Regions from separate parts of the Bacillus sp. PK6-013 genome, predicted to be linked through region 2. Evidence: riboswitches for the same ligand, from Rfam matches in the RefSeq annotation. Region 2 holds a riboswitch; the other holds the start of a gene.
What was found. Region 2 has a riboswitch for S-adenosylmethionine ahead of mtnW (2,3-diketo-5-methylthiopentyl-1-phosphate enolase). Riboswitches for the same ligand answer to the same signal wherever they lie in the genome.

Region 1 (7,294 bases), 1.9 Mb from region 2:
TGATGCTGTCCGCGCTCCGCAAATTGACGCGCTTTACGCCTGTCAATGTCATTGAGAAAAAGCGCCAGGCAGCCAAGGGAGTCTTTGAAGCTGAGAAATATATCGTTTAAACGAAAAGCCCTGCTTAGGCGGGGTTTTTAGCTGTTATAGAATGGAGCACGGTTTTAGGTTTTTCATTCGATCTGTGTTAAAATTACCTCGATTAAATGAGAGGGGTGTGTATGTATGGCTTTGGATTTTTACTGGTATCCGAAATGCGGGACATGCCGCAAAGCGAAAAAATGGCTTGAAGACCATGGCAAAGAAATCAATGGGATACATATCGCAGAAGAGCCGCCAAGCAAGGAAAAACTGAAAGAGCTCTACGAGAAAAGCGGGCTTGAATTGAAGAAGTTTTTCAACACGAGCGGACAAAAATACCGTGAACTCGGCTTAAAAGACAAGCTGCAAAACATGTCTGAAGATGAGCAGCTGGAACTGCTGGCTTCGGACGGTATGCTGATCAAACGCCCGATTGCGACAGACGGCAGTAAAGTAACGGTCGGTTTTAAAGAAGATCAGTTTAAGACATACTGGTTATAACCCATCAAAATATGATATCTTCAATGTAGGATCGATTAAAACACTTTATGGAGGGGTTAGCATGAGCACACCGAAAGAGTTGCGTTATTCAGAAGAACACGAATGGGTGAAAACAGAAGGAGATAAAGTCAGAATCGGCATTACAGACTTCGCCCAATCCGAACTTGGAGACATCGTATTTGTCGAGCTTCCTGAAGTGGGAGACGAAATCAAAGCGGACGAGCCTTTTGGCAGCGTTGAATCCGTAAAGACCGTTTCTGAGCTGTATGCCCCGATCAACGGAAAAGTGGTCGAAGTGAACGAAGATCTGGAAGACAGCCCTGAATTCGTCAACGAGTCTCCGTATGAAAAGGCTTGGATGATTATCGTCGAGCCGTCCGATGCTTCTGAAATCGAAAATCTGATGACAGCCGAGCAATATGAGGACATGATAAAAGAAGACTAAGGATTATTCAGGATAGCCATGTGTCGTTTGGATACTCTATATCAAGAGGGGGTGTCCAAATTGACGCTGAAAAAAGAACGTATTGATATTACAGAACATGTGGAAAGCCGATTAAAAAACGGCGGAATGCAGCTGTACCATGAGAATGAGCTGATCGGCCGAATGACCGGAAAGGATCAATACGAGTTGAAATCTGGATATTCATTCCAAGATGAGAGATTTTACAAAACGGCGGATACCGTAAGCGGTCCGGATGCTAAATATGTAGACTGTGATGACCACCAAGGCTGGTGTTAATCAAGTCAGGCGGTGAACATTCACTGCCTTTTTTTACAAGTAAATCTTTAAAGGTGATCCATATGCCGGAAAATGAAAAAGTCATGATCGTCGAAGGGAAATCAGATAAGCAAAAAGTGAAGCATGTCATCGAAGAGCCCGTGGATATCATTTGCACAAACGGAACGATCAGCCAGGCAAAACTCGATGAATTCGCCGAAACGCTGTTTGATAAAGACGTTTATATCCTGGTGGATGCCGATGAATCAGGGGAAAAGCTCCGCCGGCAGCTGACGAGGGAGCTCCCCCAAGCTTCGCATCTATACATCGATAGGGTATACAAAGAAGTCGCTTCCGCCCCGAGTCAGCATGTTGCAGAAATATTAATTCGTTCAAACATCCGGGTACATACAAAATATTTATTATAAAACGTATTGAGGTGCGGTTCAACAGATGCAAGAACTCCAAGAAAAAGAGCTAAAACGGCTTGAACATGAGACCTGTCTTCTATATGTATACACGCCGTTCTGCGGAACGTGTCAGCTGGCCGGAAGAATGCTGGAAGTCGTTGATGAAATGATAAAGGACATTCCTTTTTATAAAAACAATCTCAATTATTCCCCGGCATTTGCCAAGCAGCAGGAAATAGAAAGCGTTCCATGCTTTATCCTTTACAAAAACGGGCAAGTCGTCAAAAAAGAATACGCTTTTCACTCCGTTTCCTACTTATACGATACGATTAAACAAAATGTTGTGGATTAAGGGCGGTTTTGACATATTTCTCGGGAAATAACCAGCAAAAACTTGTCGAGCAATTCCTAAAGGAACTCCTGCGGCAGACAGAGAATCTGTAAGTATGACCAATTTACAGGAGGTTATACAGTTGGAGAAAATGGGATTGATAGAAAGAGAGGACAAGGCTCTTTTTTTAAAACCTCTATTATCGACAACGGCTTTGCTGATTACGTTTCAAGGCGAGAAAGAAGCTTTTACGTTAGCGATCAACGAAAAAGGGGAAATGGAAAAATCTTCTCTTGCAGAGAAAGCTCATTTGACCTTTTTTGGAGAGCAAAGCGAGATTATTGACCTTCTTCACGGCGATATTTCATTGCAGCATCTCGTACAGCGCGGCACTGTTCAAGTAAAAGGCTCATTCAGAGCTTTATTGAAGCTTGAAGCGATTTTATGGCTGACGGACGGCTTTTTTAAAAACAGCGATCTTTATTCAGAGACATTTTAAAAATTTGAAAAATCGGCACATTCCGTGTAAAAGTCGGACAGAGACGAGCGTTTACGTTCGTCTCTTTTCGCCGTAGGCCGATTGTCTTACGAAAAATAGTTGACAACTATTTTTTCGCATGATATCCTACTTTAAGAATTCCGATCATAATAATCAAAAAATAAATATATGATTCTCTTATCCAGAGAGGTGGAGGGAAGTGCCCTATGAAACCCGGCAACCATCAACACGTGTTGAAATGGTGCCAATTCACACGAAGCGTTATGCTTTGAAAGATGAGAGAAAGGCCCAGACTATTCAAAAGCCTTTCTGCTCATGTGTGCAGAAAGGCTTTTTTCATTGTTTGATCAGGGATTTAGACAACTATGAGAATTGAGCAAGAAAGCAGGTGATGGCTTTTGATAAATCTTCAAAATGTTTCAAAGATTTATCGGTCAAAGCATGGAGATGTCAATGCTGTCCAGGATGTCACCCTTACGATTAAAAAAGGTGAAATCTTCGGAATTATTGGATATAGCGGAGCTGGAAAAAGCTCCTTGATCCGTCTTTTGAACGGACTTGAACAGCCGACTTCAGGCACGGTTGAAGTAGCCGGCAGAACAATCAGTGAGATCAAAGGGAAGAAGCTGAGGAATGCAAGGCAGGAAATCAGCATGATTTTCCAGCACTTCAACCTATTGTGGTCAAGAACGGTCCGCGACAATATTGCGTTTCCGCTGGAGATCGCCGGTGTCAGCAAAGCAAAACGTCTGAAAAGAGTCGCTGAACTGATAAAGCTTGTCGGACTTGAAGGCAAGGAAAATGCCTACCCTTCACAGCTTAGCGGAGGCCAAAAGCAGCGCGTCGGCATCGCTCGGGCGCTCGCAAACAATCCGAAAGTTCTCTTATGCGATGAAGCGACATCAGCGCTTGATCCACAGACGACTGACTCGATCCTGGGTCTTCTGTCCGATATCAATGAAAGGCTCGGACTGACCATTGTCCTGATTACTCATGAAATGCATGTCATCAGGAAAATCTGCCACAGAGTGGCCGTCATGGAAAACGGAAAGGTCGTGGAAGAAGGCGATGTGCTGAACGTATTCCTCAAGCCGCAGGAAGAAATGACAAAGCGCTTTGTTCAGCAGGTAACAGAACCGGTGGAAACACAGGAAACGCTGAAGCATTTCCTCGAAGAAACGACATCCGGGCGGACGATCAAGCTCACCTTCGTCGGTGAAGCGGCCGAATCGCCGCTGATCACACAGATCATTCGGAAGTTCGATGTTGAAGTCAACATCCTTCAAGGCAAAATCTCGCAAACTCAGGACGGCGCATACGGTTCATTGTTCATTCATGTCGACGGATATGAAAACGAGGTCAATGATGTGGTCGATTTCATCAAGAGCCGTCAAGTAGAAGCAGAGGTGATCACGAATGTTTGAAAAACTGTTTCCAAACGTAGATATGGAGCAGCTGTGGGAAGCTACGTATGAAACGATATATATGACAGGAATTTCCCTATTGTTTGCTTTTATCATCGGAGTGATTCTCGGTATGCTGCTGTATCTGACTTCAAAAGGAAACATTTGGCAGAATCGAGTCGTGAACGGTGTAATCTCGGCAATCGTCAATGTGTTCAGGTCTATTCCTTTTATTATATTGATTATTTTGCTGCTTGGTTTCACAAAGTTTTTAATGAACACGATCTTGGGGCCGAACGCCGCACTTCCGGCTTTGATTATCGCATCCGCTCCGTTCTATGCCCGCCTGGTTGAAATCGCTTTGCGCGAAGTTGATAAGGGCGTGATTGAAGCGGCAAAATCGATGGGAGCCAAAACATCGACGATCATATTTAAAGTGCTCCTGCCCGAATCGATGCCGGCCTTGATCTCTGGCATTACGGTTACGGCGATTGCACTGATCGGTTCGACGGCGATGGCCGGAGCAATCGGTTCAGGCGGACTCGGGAACCTTGCCTATGTAAACGGTTTTCAGATGAACAATCCCGATATTATACTCATCGCCACTATTTTCATCTTAGCTATTGTGTTTATCATCCAGTTTATCGGGGATTTTATAACAAATAAATTAGACAAACGTTAGGGAGGACATCAACATGAAAAAAGGTTTATTAACAGCTTTATTCATCATTTTTGCAGGCGTTTTAGCCGCTTGCGGATCTTCCAGCAGCGAAGGGGATAAAGACAGCAAAGTCATCACAGTCGGAGCGACGCCGACGCCTCACGCTGAAATCCTTGAAGAAGCAAAGCCGCTTTTGAAAGAAAAAGGCTATGAGCTTAAAATCAAAAATTTCACGGACTACAAACTGATCAACAAGGCGCTTGCAACGAAAGATCTCGATGCGAACTACTTCCAGCACGTCCCGTATCTTGAACAGGAAATGAAAGAAAATAAAGACTACGATCTTGTTAACGTCGGCGCGGTACACCTTGAGCCATTCGGCATTTACTCTAAAAAGTATAAATCTTTAAAAGACCTTCCTGACGGTGCAAAAATTATTATGAGCAACAACGCCGCTGAACAGGGCCGCATGCTTGCAATGCTTGAAAATGCCGGACTGATCAAGCTGAAATCAGGCATTGAAAAAGTGGATGCGACAGTAAAAGATATTACAGAAAACAAGAAAAACCTCAAAATCAAAAATGATGTGGCGCCTGAAATGACGGCAAAAGCATACGAAGCCAATGAAGCTGACGCAGTGTTCATCAATGTGAACTACGCGATCCAAAACAAGCTCAATCCGAAAACTGATTCAATCGAGCTTGAGTCTCCAAAAGACAATCCTTACGCTAACATCATCGCCGTCCGCAAAGGCGACGAAGATTCTGACAAGGTGAAAGCTCTGATGGACGTATTGCGCTCTGAGGACATTAAAAAGTTCATCGACAAAAAATATGAAGGCTCTGTCATTTCTGTTTCTGAGTAAATGAAAGAACACCCCGGTTTTGGAGAAAACCGGGGTTTTTTCGCGTATTTTTTGAAAAGAGGCTCATAATAAAAAAAGACTACCAACTGAAAATGGAGGAACAAAACGTGAATCAGCATGAATCAGAAAGCATTATCGAATCCGCACTGCATGAATATAAAGCAGGGATCGGCATCTTTTCCGAAAAAATGCCCGGAATTGCCGCCAAATACAACGAATTTACAGAGGAATGCTTTAAAAAAGGCGCGCTCAGCGAAAAGGATAAGCAGCTGATCGCACTGGGCATCAGTGTTAATACACAGGATGAATATTGCATTATTTATCATATCAAGGGCTGCCTGGATTGCGGAGCGTCGGAGGAAGAAATTCTTGAAGCGGTCGGCGTAACTGCGGCATTTGGCGGGGGCGCGGCCATGAGCCAAGCTGTCACGCTCGTTCTGCAGGCGATGGAAGAATTCCAGCAAATGAAGCATTGATTTTTCATCCGTGAAAGCATATTGAAAGCACACACATCTTTGAAGAGTTTGTATATAACTGGTACTATGAAAGAAAATCTCTGAAAGGATGATTCATTATTTGTTCAAGCCAAGATCAGCTTGACCTTGAATTCACGGCCGAAATGGAAAAAGCGATGCACAAGTCGCATGGAATGGGGTACGAGGAGTACAGCAGAAGCCATGTGAACCGGCTTGAAGTTGAGAAAAGGCGCGAAGAGCAGCATCAAAAAAGCAAGCAGATCGTATCAAATTTACCCATGATCGGATAAAACGAGGGGGGCGGATGTCAATCCGTCCTTCTATATGTCTTTAGAATCCGCTTGACCATAAGTGAAGGAAAAGGTAAAATTTAAATATGAATATATGATCATATATTAAAAGGAGGATTTATGATGGCTCATTCTCACGATCACACAGGTCACAGCCACCATGGCAGCCGATCAGCCAATCAAAAAGCGCTCTACATCAGCTTCGGTTTAATTTTTACTTTTATGATCATTGAAGTGATAGGCGGGATATTGACGAACAGCCTCGCTTTGCTGTCGGATGCGGGACATATGCTCAGCGACGCTGCAGCGCTTGGTTTCAGCCTCTTGGCGTTTAAAATTGGGGAAAAGGCCGCAACTGTGAGCAAAACATTCGGCTACAGGCGCTTTGAAATTTTGGCTGCGTTTATCAATGGCATCACCTTGCTTTTGATTTCACTTTATATCTTTTGGGAAGCGTACAACCGCTTTTTCAGCCCGCCGGAAGTCGCCGGCAGTGGCATGCTGGTGATTGCAACGGTTGGTTTGTTCGTCAACATTGCTGCAGCCTGGATATTAATGAAAGGCGACACAAGCGGGAATTTAAACATGCGGAGCGCATTTTTGCACGTCATCGGCGATATGCTGGGATCTTTCGGCGCGATTATCGCAGGCCTCCTCATGCTTTTCTTCAATTGGAATATCGCCGATCCAATCGCAAGCGCCGCCGTCGCGGCTTTGGTTCTTGTCAGCGGGTGGCGGGTGACGAAAGACTCGGTGCATATATTAATGGAAGGAAAACCGAAAGACATTGATGCGGAAGCGCTTAAAAACGGCCTGCTTTCCATTCCGTCAGTCAGAGAGGTTCACGATCTCCACATTTGGTCGATCTCATCTGATATGCCGTCATTAAGCTGCCATATCGTGGCAGACGAAAACAGTGACAGGGATAGAATCTTAAAACAAGTATCAAAATATCTAAGGAAAGAATGCAACGTGGAGCATGTGACGGTCCAAATAGAAGGGGAGCGCTGTTCCCGTCATGAATCGTGCAGCCTGGGATCAAACCGTTCCCGCTCG
Region 2 (7,294 bases):
TACAGCAGGCCATTCTCCTCCTGAGAAGCCGGACGGCGGCACCGTCGATGCTTTTTTGGATCAGATCGACTGGAAGCTTGAAGTTTATCCGGAACCGGTCCAGCTTGATGAAATCGTTCACAGTCTTCTGCTGTCATTTTTAAGTATTTTCATTCTGCTGAATATTATGTTCCTCATGCTCCAGTATGTGCTGCTGAAGCGGCGGACCAAGCAGGAGCGCGCCCAAAATGAAGCCCAGAAGCTCGAATTAATCGGCACCCTGGCAGCGAGCACCGCTCATGAAATCAGAAACCCGCTGACAGGTATCAGCGGCTTTATCCAGCTCCTGCAAAAAAAATATCAATCAAAAGAAGATCAAATGTATTTCTCAATCATCGACCAGGAAATCCGGAGGATCAACCAGATTGTCAGCGAGTTTCTCGTGCTCGGAAAGCCGACGGCAGAGCAGTGGCAGCTTAACGCCATGAATGAAATGATTGACGAAATCATGCCGATTATTCATTCTGAGGCAAATTTATATAATGTGGAAGTGGAATTTCAAGACTGTGGAGAAGACCCGGCTTATGTGTATTGTAAAAAAGATCATATTAAGCAGGTTGTCTTGAACGTCGCCAAAAATGCTCTTGAATCGATGAAAAACGGCGGAAAGCTGCTCATTCAAATCGAACATCATCAAGAGAAGGCGCAAATTATTGTGAAGGATATCGGAGAAGGCATTCCAAAAGAAATGATGGAGAGTATTTTCCAGCCTTTTGTCACGTCAAAGGAAAAGGGAACCGGACTCGGCCTTGTCGTGTGCAAGCGCATCATTTCCATGTACGGGGGAACCATTCAGATCGAAAGCGAACAGCATAAAGGAACGACTGTAACGATTACGCTGCCGACTTCAAAGGAACAGGTTGACTGAGGCTTCCCCGTTCCTGCAAAGAGCCTGCCTTTCACGGCAGCTCTTTTTCGTTCAGTCACTATGCCGTATATTTTTCAACGGTCAGACAGTCGATGCAGCCTAAAAAATCCTGCAGCAGATGGTCCGACGCATTTTCATTCATAGACAGTTTTTGATATTCATAAATTAATTGATCCAGCTCCTGGCTCCGCCTGATCGTTTCATCCCCTGTAAATCCATAGATTTCAGCGGCTTCAACCATCATTTGCCGCTTCTTGCTGATGGAAACGAGCAATGCTTCTTTTTCAACATAATTTTGCATACGCTTCACCCCTTACCGACATATCGTTTCTTAGAACCATCCAGATTTTGCGTACTTGAGCATTATTACAGATTATACTTATTTTGTAAACCTATTTCTCAAAAAATTATTTTGAAATCGAGTATAATAGAATTGTGGAATTAAAGGTGTAATACCCATCGATGAAATACGATAAACACCTTTAAAAGAGTTCATGAGGATAGAAGGAGGTCTAAATGATGAAAAAACCAGTGTCAAGGCTCCGAACCATCTTTGCCGTGAAAGAAGCGTATTCAGGCCTCTTATTGTTTTTCAAGGCATTTAGAGCCTGGAGAAAGGGAGACTTCCCCTTATTCCCGAAAAAAACGATTTTACTGGCCGCGCTGGCATTGATTTATGTGCTGTCTCCGATCGATTTGATTCCCGATGTTCTCGCAGGTGTCGGCTGGCTTGATGACGCGGCTGTGCTCGCTTTTCTATTCAGGCAAATCACCAAAGAGCTGGACGGATTTGAAATACATCTAACGGGAGGAATAAACGGCAATGGCAAACAATAATATTCTCGGTATCAATCATCTCTTGTTTTCAGTCTCTGACCTGTCCGTCTCTATTTCATTCTATGAAAAGGTGTTTGATGCTAAGTGGCTCGTAAAGGCCGAGAAAACCGCTTATTTTGACCTGAACGGCATCTGGCTCGCATTAAACGAAGAGAAAGACATTAAGAGACAGGAAATCCATGACTCTTACACCCATATCGCCTTTTCGATTCAACAGGAAGATTTGCCGTTCTGGGAAAAGAAATTATGCGATTTCGGTGTAAACGTGCTAAAGGGCAGAAAACGGCATGAAGGCGACAAAGATTCAATTTATTTCTCAGATCCGGACGGCCATAAGTTCGAGCTTCACACCGGCTCTGTATTTGACCGTCTTCAATACTATCAAAATGAAAAACAGCATCTCTCCTTTCATGAAGGCCACATCAAGGCCCTTTATGACAGAAACAAATAAAAAAGCGTCCACACGGACGCTTTTTCATTATCGGCTCACACTCTCTTTCTCATAAATCGGCACCCAGCCCTCTGTCGTCACAAAGATTCTGACAGCCACGACTTTTCGGTCTTCCTGAAGCGTGAAATAATGGCGGGTGTTTTCAGGAACGGAGATCAAATCTCCCGGATTTAAGAGGACATCAAAAAATGTGCCGTCTTTTCCTTCTATCGCAAAGATGCCGTGGCCGCTGACGATAAATCTGACTTCATCGTCTGTATGATGATGTTCCTGTTTGAAATTTTTCAAGAGCTCATCGAGTTTCGGATTTTGGTCGGAAAGCGAGATGACATCGCTCGCTTTATAGCCGCGGCGTTCTGAAATGTCTTTGATTTCAGCGGCAAAGACGTCTAAAATCTCCTGTTTCTCTTCATCGGTCAAATCGTATTTTTCTTTTAAGCCGGCCGGCAGCTTTGTGATATCCCATTTTTCATAAATGACCTCCTGCCCCTTTAGAAATTGTTCTACTTCTTCCTGCTTTTCAATGGTCGTGTTTTGTTCATCATGGATTCGAATTGTCGCCATGCTTTCTCCCCCTTTTTAATTAACGTGGTAAGCCTGCAAAGCTTTCAGTTTTAAATGCCAGCTGAACAGGAATTCATACGCTTCAAGCATCCGCTTTGTCTCAAATGCCGTTTTTCCCCAGACGGTAATGCCGTGGCTGCGAATCAGCACTGCCCCTGAATCGCCTGAAAGGTGTCCGGCAAAATCCGCCGCCAAATCCGGAATATGAGCGCTGTTTTCGATAATCGGGATCGCAACCTCCGCATTTTCCTCCCAAAGACCGAGCGCCTTTATGATTTCCTGGCCTCTGAATGTCGCTTGCTTTTCTTTTGCGTAAAGCTCTGAGATGACATTGTTGTCAATCGTATGGACGTGAAGACAGCAGCCCGCGTTTGTATTTTGATAGACACGGGTGTGCAGCAGCGTTTCCGCTGACGGTTTCAGCGTATGTCCGGTCTCCGCCGGTCTCCCCTCTTCGTCCGCCAACAGAAAATCCTCCGCGGATGCTTTTCGCTTATCTTTTCCGCTTGCTGTGATGAGAAATCGCAGCGGGTCTTCTGATACTTTGATTGACAGATTGCCGCTTGTCGCAGGGAACCAATCCCTTTCCGCAAGCTCTTTTTTTACCTCGGCAAGTTCGTGCCATTTTTGCTCAGGGTCCATTCTTTCACCTCCGCGGTCTCTTCAAGTATTCGCTTTACATCACGGAAATCGCCGAATCCCGCATGCTTCAGGCCGAGTCCCTCACATTCCCGCAGCAAATAATCGCGCGCGATGCACAAGTCGGAACATTTGGCAGCTTCAACATCTGTAACAGAGTCCCCAATCATGACAACAAAATCGTCCCGGCCTTTCAGCCGGCGGATGATAGAAGGCTTACAGCAGCCGCATTCATTTCCGCAGCTGCCGTCACACGGATACGGCCAGCGGATCTCGATATTGCGCCCTGAAAAGCCGGCCTCATTGCAGTAAATGCGTTCCTTTTCGACAATGCCTTCAAGCAGTGGATAGACGAAAAAGTCCATCCCTCCGCTCACGACGTAAAACGGAAGACCCTGCTCATCCAGGAAAGAGACAAACTCTGTAAACCCGGGGCGGATCTCGGCTTGTTTCATTACATATTCCATAATGTCTTCCTTCAGGCTTGTCGGCAGCAATTGAAACATTCTGCCGACCCCGTCCTTAATCGATATGTCCCTGGACAGAACCCCGTCTTTTAAAGCGAGCCACTCTTCTGGAGCAAATTGTTTCATAATGCTGATGATGTTGTCGTTCGTTGTAATGGTTCCGTCAAAATCGCAAATGATAAGCGGCTGCCTCATACGGAAACCTCAACCTTTCCCCATTTTTCAAGGGCGAGCTTCAAATCGGGAGAACGCTTTGCTTTTTCTTCGACTGGCTCCGCTTCCAAGACGGCATCAATGATCGCCCGAAACGCTCTTCCTCCGCCTGCCGCTCCGTTTGGATGACCGTGAATCCCCCCGCCTGCGTTGATGATATGGTCAATGCCGAAGTCTTTCATCAAGAGCGGCACCATGCCGGGGTGAATACCGGCCGACGGAACGGCGAATGTCGGTTTAAAAACGTCTTCCTTCGTGCATTCATCATATATGGCAAGCGCATCCTGCTTCGGCAGAGCAACGCTTCCGTACGGTGAAGGGAACAGGCTGAAATCAGCACCCGCATACCGGTTGAGCTTGCCGAGCAAAAGCGAATGGGAAAAACCGTAATGCGGCGACGAAGTGAGTGCGCCGCTTACTGCCGGGTGCGCCATGATCGGCAGCGGGATGTCGTCGTCTTCCGCAAGGCTTTGCAAAACATCGAGCCCGTAGGCAAACACATTCAGCAGCAACACATCGGCTCCGAGCTCGGCTGCTTTTCTCGCCTTCGATTTCAGCTCCATTGTCCTGCCCGTCAGGTTGACGGCATACAGCGTTTTGCGCCCTGTTTCTTCAAAAGCTGCCTCAAGCACTTTTTTTCCTTCCGTGATTCGTTTTTCAAAGGGGGCACTGCCTGTTTCGAATAAGATTTCATCGTCCTTGATCAAATCCACTCCGCCGAGCGCCTGCTGTCTGAGCTGTTCCTTCAAGTCTTCCATATCGCGGCCGATGACGCCTTTAAAAATGCTCATCAACAGAGGCCTTTCAAATTCGCCGATTTTTTTCCGGATCCCGTATACGCCGAATTTCGGACCCGGCAATGATTGTTTAAAAGACTGCGAAAACTCCAAATCCGCCAATTTGATTTTTCCGTCGAGAGACAGCTTTCCAAAAACGGTCGTCAGCACAGCGGGAATGTCGCTTGTAAAATTGGCTTCCGGATAAGCGATGGTGACCGTTGCCTGTTTTTCCCCCAGCGCGCTTTCTGTTTCTTCGACCTTGACGACGCGTCCTTTATGCTTTTTCAGCTGTTCCTGCTTTAAGAGCGGCAGATCTGTCCACGACCCGACCGTCAGTCCGATCGCGATTTGCTCGGCCCGCTTTTCTGCGTCACATCCTTGATCTGTCAAAACATATGTTGCCAAAAGTTCACTCATTCTGTAGCTCCTTCCTGCTTCATGCATATAAAAAACCTCTTTTGCTGCTTTAGCTAAAAGAGGTTTCGCATTTCAGGTTCGAATCCTTATCTCTCAGCGTCAGCTGCAAGAATTAGCACCGTGCTTAAAAAGTCGGTTGCCGGGCTTCATCGGGCTTGTCCCTCTGCCTGCTCTTGATAAGAATATTGATTTTATAAATTATTTTGAATTATCCCATCGTTTTTCCCGGTTGTCAATGACTGTGGCCGGTCTTTTTGAATATATTCAGCTTGGCAATGCGCGAAGCCGCTTCCCGGAGCCGCTCTTCGCTTGTCAAGAGGCCGACTCTCACATAGCCTTCTCCGTATTTGCCGAAGCCGATGCCGGGCGCTGTGACGACATTCGCTTTTTCGAGAAGCAGATCGGAAAAAGCCTCAGATGTATACCCGTCAGGGACAGGCATCCAGGCGAAAAAAGAACCTTGCGGAGCATCCGCGTGCCAACCGATTTCGCGGACCGCACGAATCCATACATCCCGCCTTTTTTCGTAGCGCTCATTTTGCTCCTTGACACACGCTTGGTCTGATAGAAGCGCGGCTGCCGCGGCGTCTTGGACCGCTTTAAAAAGGCTGACATACATATGGTCCTGATAAAGGTTCAGCGCTTCGATCACAGATGCGTTGCCAACTGCAAACCCGACCCGCCATCCAGCCATATTATACGTTTTGGAAAGCGTGTAAATTTCGATTCCTGTGTCTTTTGCCCCCTCCGTTTCGAGAAAGCTGACAGGCCTCTTGCCGTCGTAGCCGATCGCACCGTAGGCAAAATCGTGGACGACGCAAATTCCGTTCGACTTGGCAAACCGGACAGTCTCTTCGAAAAAAACAGGCGTGGCTTGGGCACCGGTTGGATTGTTTGGATAATTTAAATACATGAGCTTCGCATTTTCTTTCACTTCCTTCGGAATCCGGCTGTAGTCAGGCAGAAACTGATTACCCGCTGTAAGCGGCATCGTTGCCATGTTCGCTCTTGCCAGCTCAACGCCCGACCAGTAGTCGGGATAGCCGGGATCGGGAACGAGCACGGCATCCCCCGGATTTAACAAACATTGCGGAAGCTCGACAAGACCGGCTTTTCCGCCGAACAATACAGCGACTTCGCGTTCGGGATCGAGCTCTACACCGTATTCCCTTCGATAGAACGCGGCTGCCGCCTCCTTGAGTGAACGGCTGCCGCGAAAGGAGGAATACTGATGGTTTTCAGGGTTGCGAACGGCTTGCGCCATTGTATCAACGATGTGATCAGGTGTCGGCTGATCGGGATTCCCCTGGCCGAGATTGATCACATCATGGCCGGCGGCGATTTTTTCATTCACCTTTTTCACCAAGGAAGCGAAAAACTGCTCAGGCAGCTGTTTCAGCACATCTGAAAGCTCAAATTTCATATGATTCACCCGCTTTTGAAAAATTCTTGAAATGATAGTCCATCATCATATATTGTTAAATGTAAAATGTAAAGAAAAAAATGAGGTGATCCAGATTGAAGCTGACAATTTCATGTCTGCAATTCGATATCGCATACGGCAATCCTTCTGAAAATTTTAAAAAAGCGGAGCAGCTGATCGAACAGGAAAGCCGAAAAGCGGATGTTCTTCTCCTTCCCGAGCTGTGGACGACGGGTTATGATTTAAAAAATCTCGGCTCCATCGCAGATGAAGAAGGCAGGCAAACGAAGAGATGGCTGCAGGAAACGGCAAAAGCAAACCGTGTCCATATCATATGCGGCTCTGTCGCCGTTAAGAAAAAAAGCGGTGTGTACAATATCATGTACATCGCAGACAAAAACGGACATTTGATCAAAGAATACAGCAAAGCTCACCTTTTCCAGCTGATGGACGAACACCTCTATTTGTCAGCGGGCTCAGGCGACGGGAGCTTCGAGCTTGAAGGGATCCCGGCTGCGGGGTTTATCTGCTACGACATCCGTTTCCCGGAATGGATCAGAAAACATACGAAGGAAGGTGCGGGCATCATCTTTGTAT

Region 1: another riboswitch for S-adenosylmethionine. It lies ahead of metN (methionine ABC transporter ATP-binding protein MetN); the one in region 2 lies ahead of mtnW (2,3-diketo-5-methylthiopentyl-1-phosphate enolase).

The regions. Positions count from the first base shown of each region.
Region 1 is NZ_CP096417.1:867,278-874,571, forward strand. Features, by position in the region: gene M1E03_RS04270 (acyl-CoA dehydrogenase family protein) at 1-110, shown strand, start outside; gene M1E03_RS04275 (arsenate reductase family protein) at 226-582, shown strand; gene gcvH (glycine cleavage system protein GcvH) at 644-1,027, shown strand; gene M1E03_RS04285 (YusG family protein) at 1,088-1,324, shown strand; gene M1E03_RS04290 (toprim domain-containing protein) at 1,387-1,731, shown strand; gene M1E03_RS04295 (thioredoxin family protein) at 1,757-2,065, shown strand; gene M1E03_RS04300 (SCP2 sterol-binding domain-containing protein) at 2,187-2,543, shown strand; SAM riboswitch class I at 2,718-2,825, shown strand; gene metN (methionine ABC transporter ATP-binding protein MetN) at 2,942-3,967, shown strand; gene M1E03_RS04310 (methionine ABC transporter permease) at 3,960-4,628, shown strand; gene metQ (methionine ABC transporter substrate-binding lipoprotein MetQ) at 4,642-5,472, shown strand; gene M1E03_RS04320 (carboxymuconolactone decarboxylase family protein) at 5,565-5,948, shown strand; gene M1E03_RS04325 (cation diffusion facilitator family transporter) at 6,362-7,294, shown strand, end outside.
Region 2 is NZ_CP096417.1:2,787,254-2,794,547, forward strand. Features, by position in the region: gene M1E03_RS14065 (PAS domain-containing sensor histidine kinase) at 1-907, shown strand, start outside; gene M1E03_RS14070 (aspartyl-phosphate phosphatase Spo0E family protein) at 966-1,208, opposite strand; gene M1E03_RS14075 (YkvA family protein) at 1,424-1,744, shown strand; gene fosB (metallothiol transferase FosB) at 1,731-2,195, shown strand; gene M1E03_RS14085 (1,2-dihydroxy-3-keto-5-methylthiopentene dioxygenase) at 2,223-2,759, opposite strand; gene M1E03_RS14090 (methylthioribulose 1-phosphate dehydratase) at 2,775-3,401, opposite strand; gene mtnX (2-hydroxy-3-keto-5-methylthiopentenyl-1-phosphate phosphatase) at 3,362-4,060, opposite strand; gene mtnW (2,3-diketo-5-methylthiopentyl-1-phosphate enolase) at 4,057-5,274, opposite strand; SAM riboswitch class I at 5,358-5,457, opposite strand; gene M1E03_RS14105 (pyridoxal phosphate-dependent aminotransferase) at 5,507-6,697, opposite strand; gene M1E03_RS14110 (carbon-nitrogen family hydrolase) at 6,793-7,294, shown strand, end outside.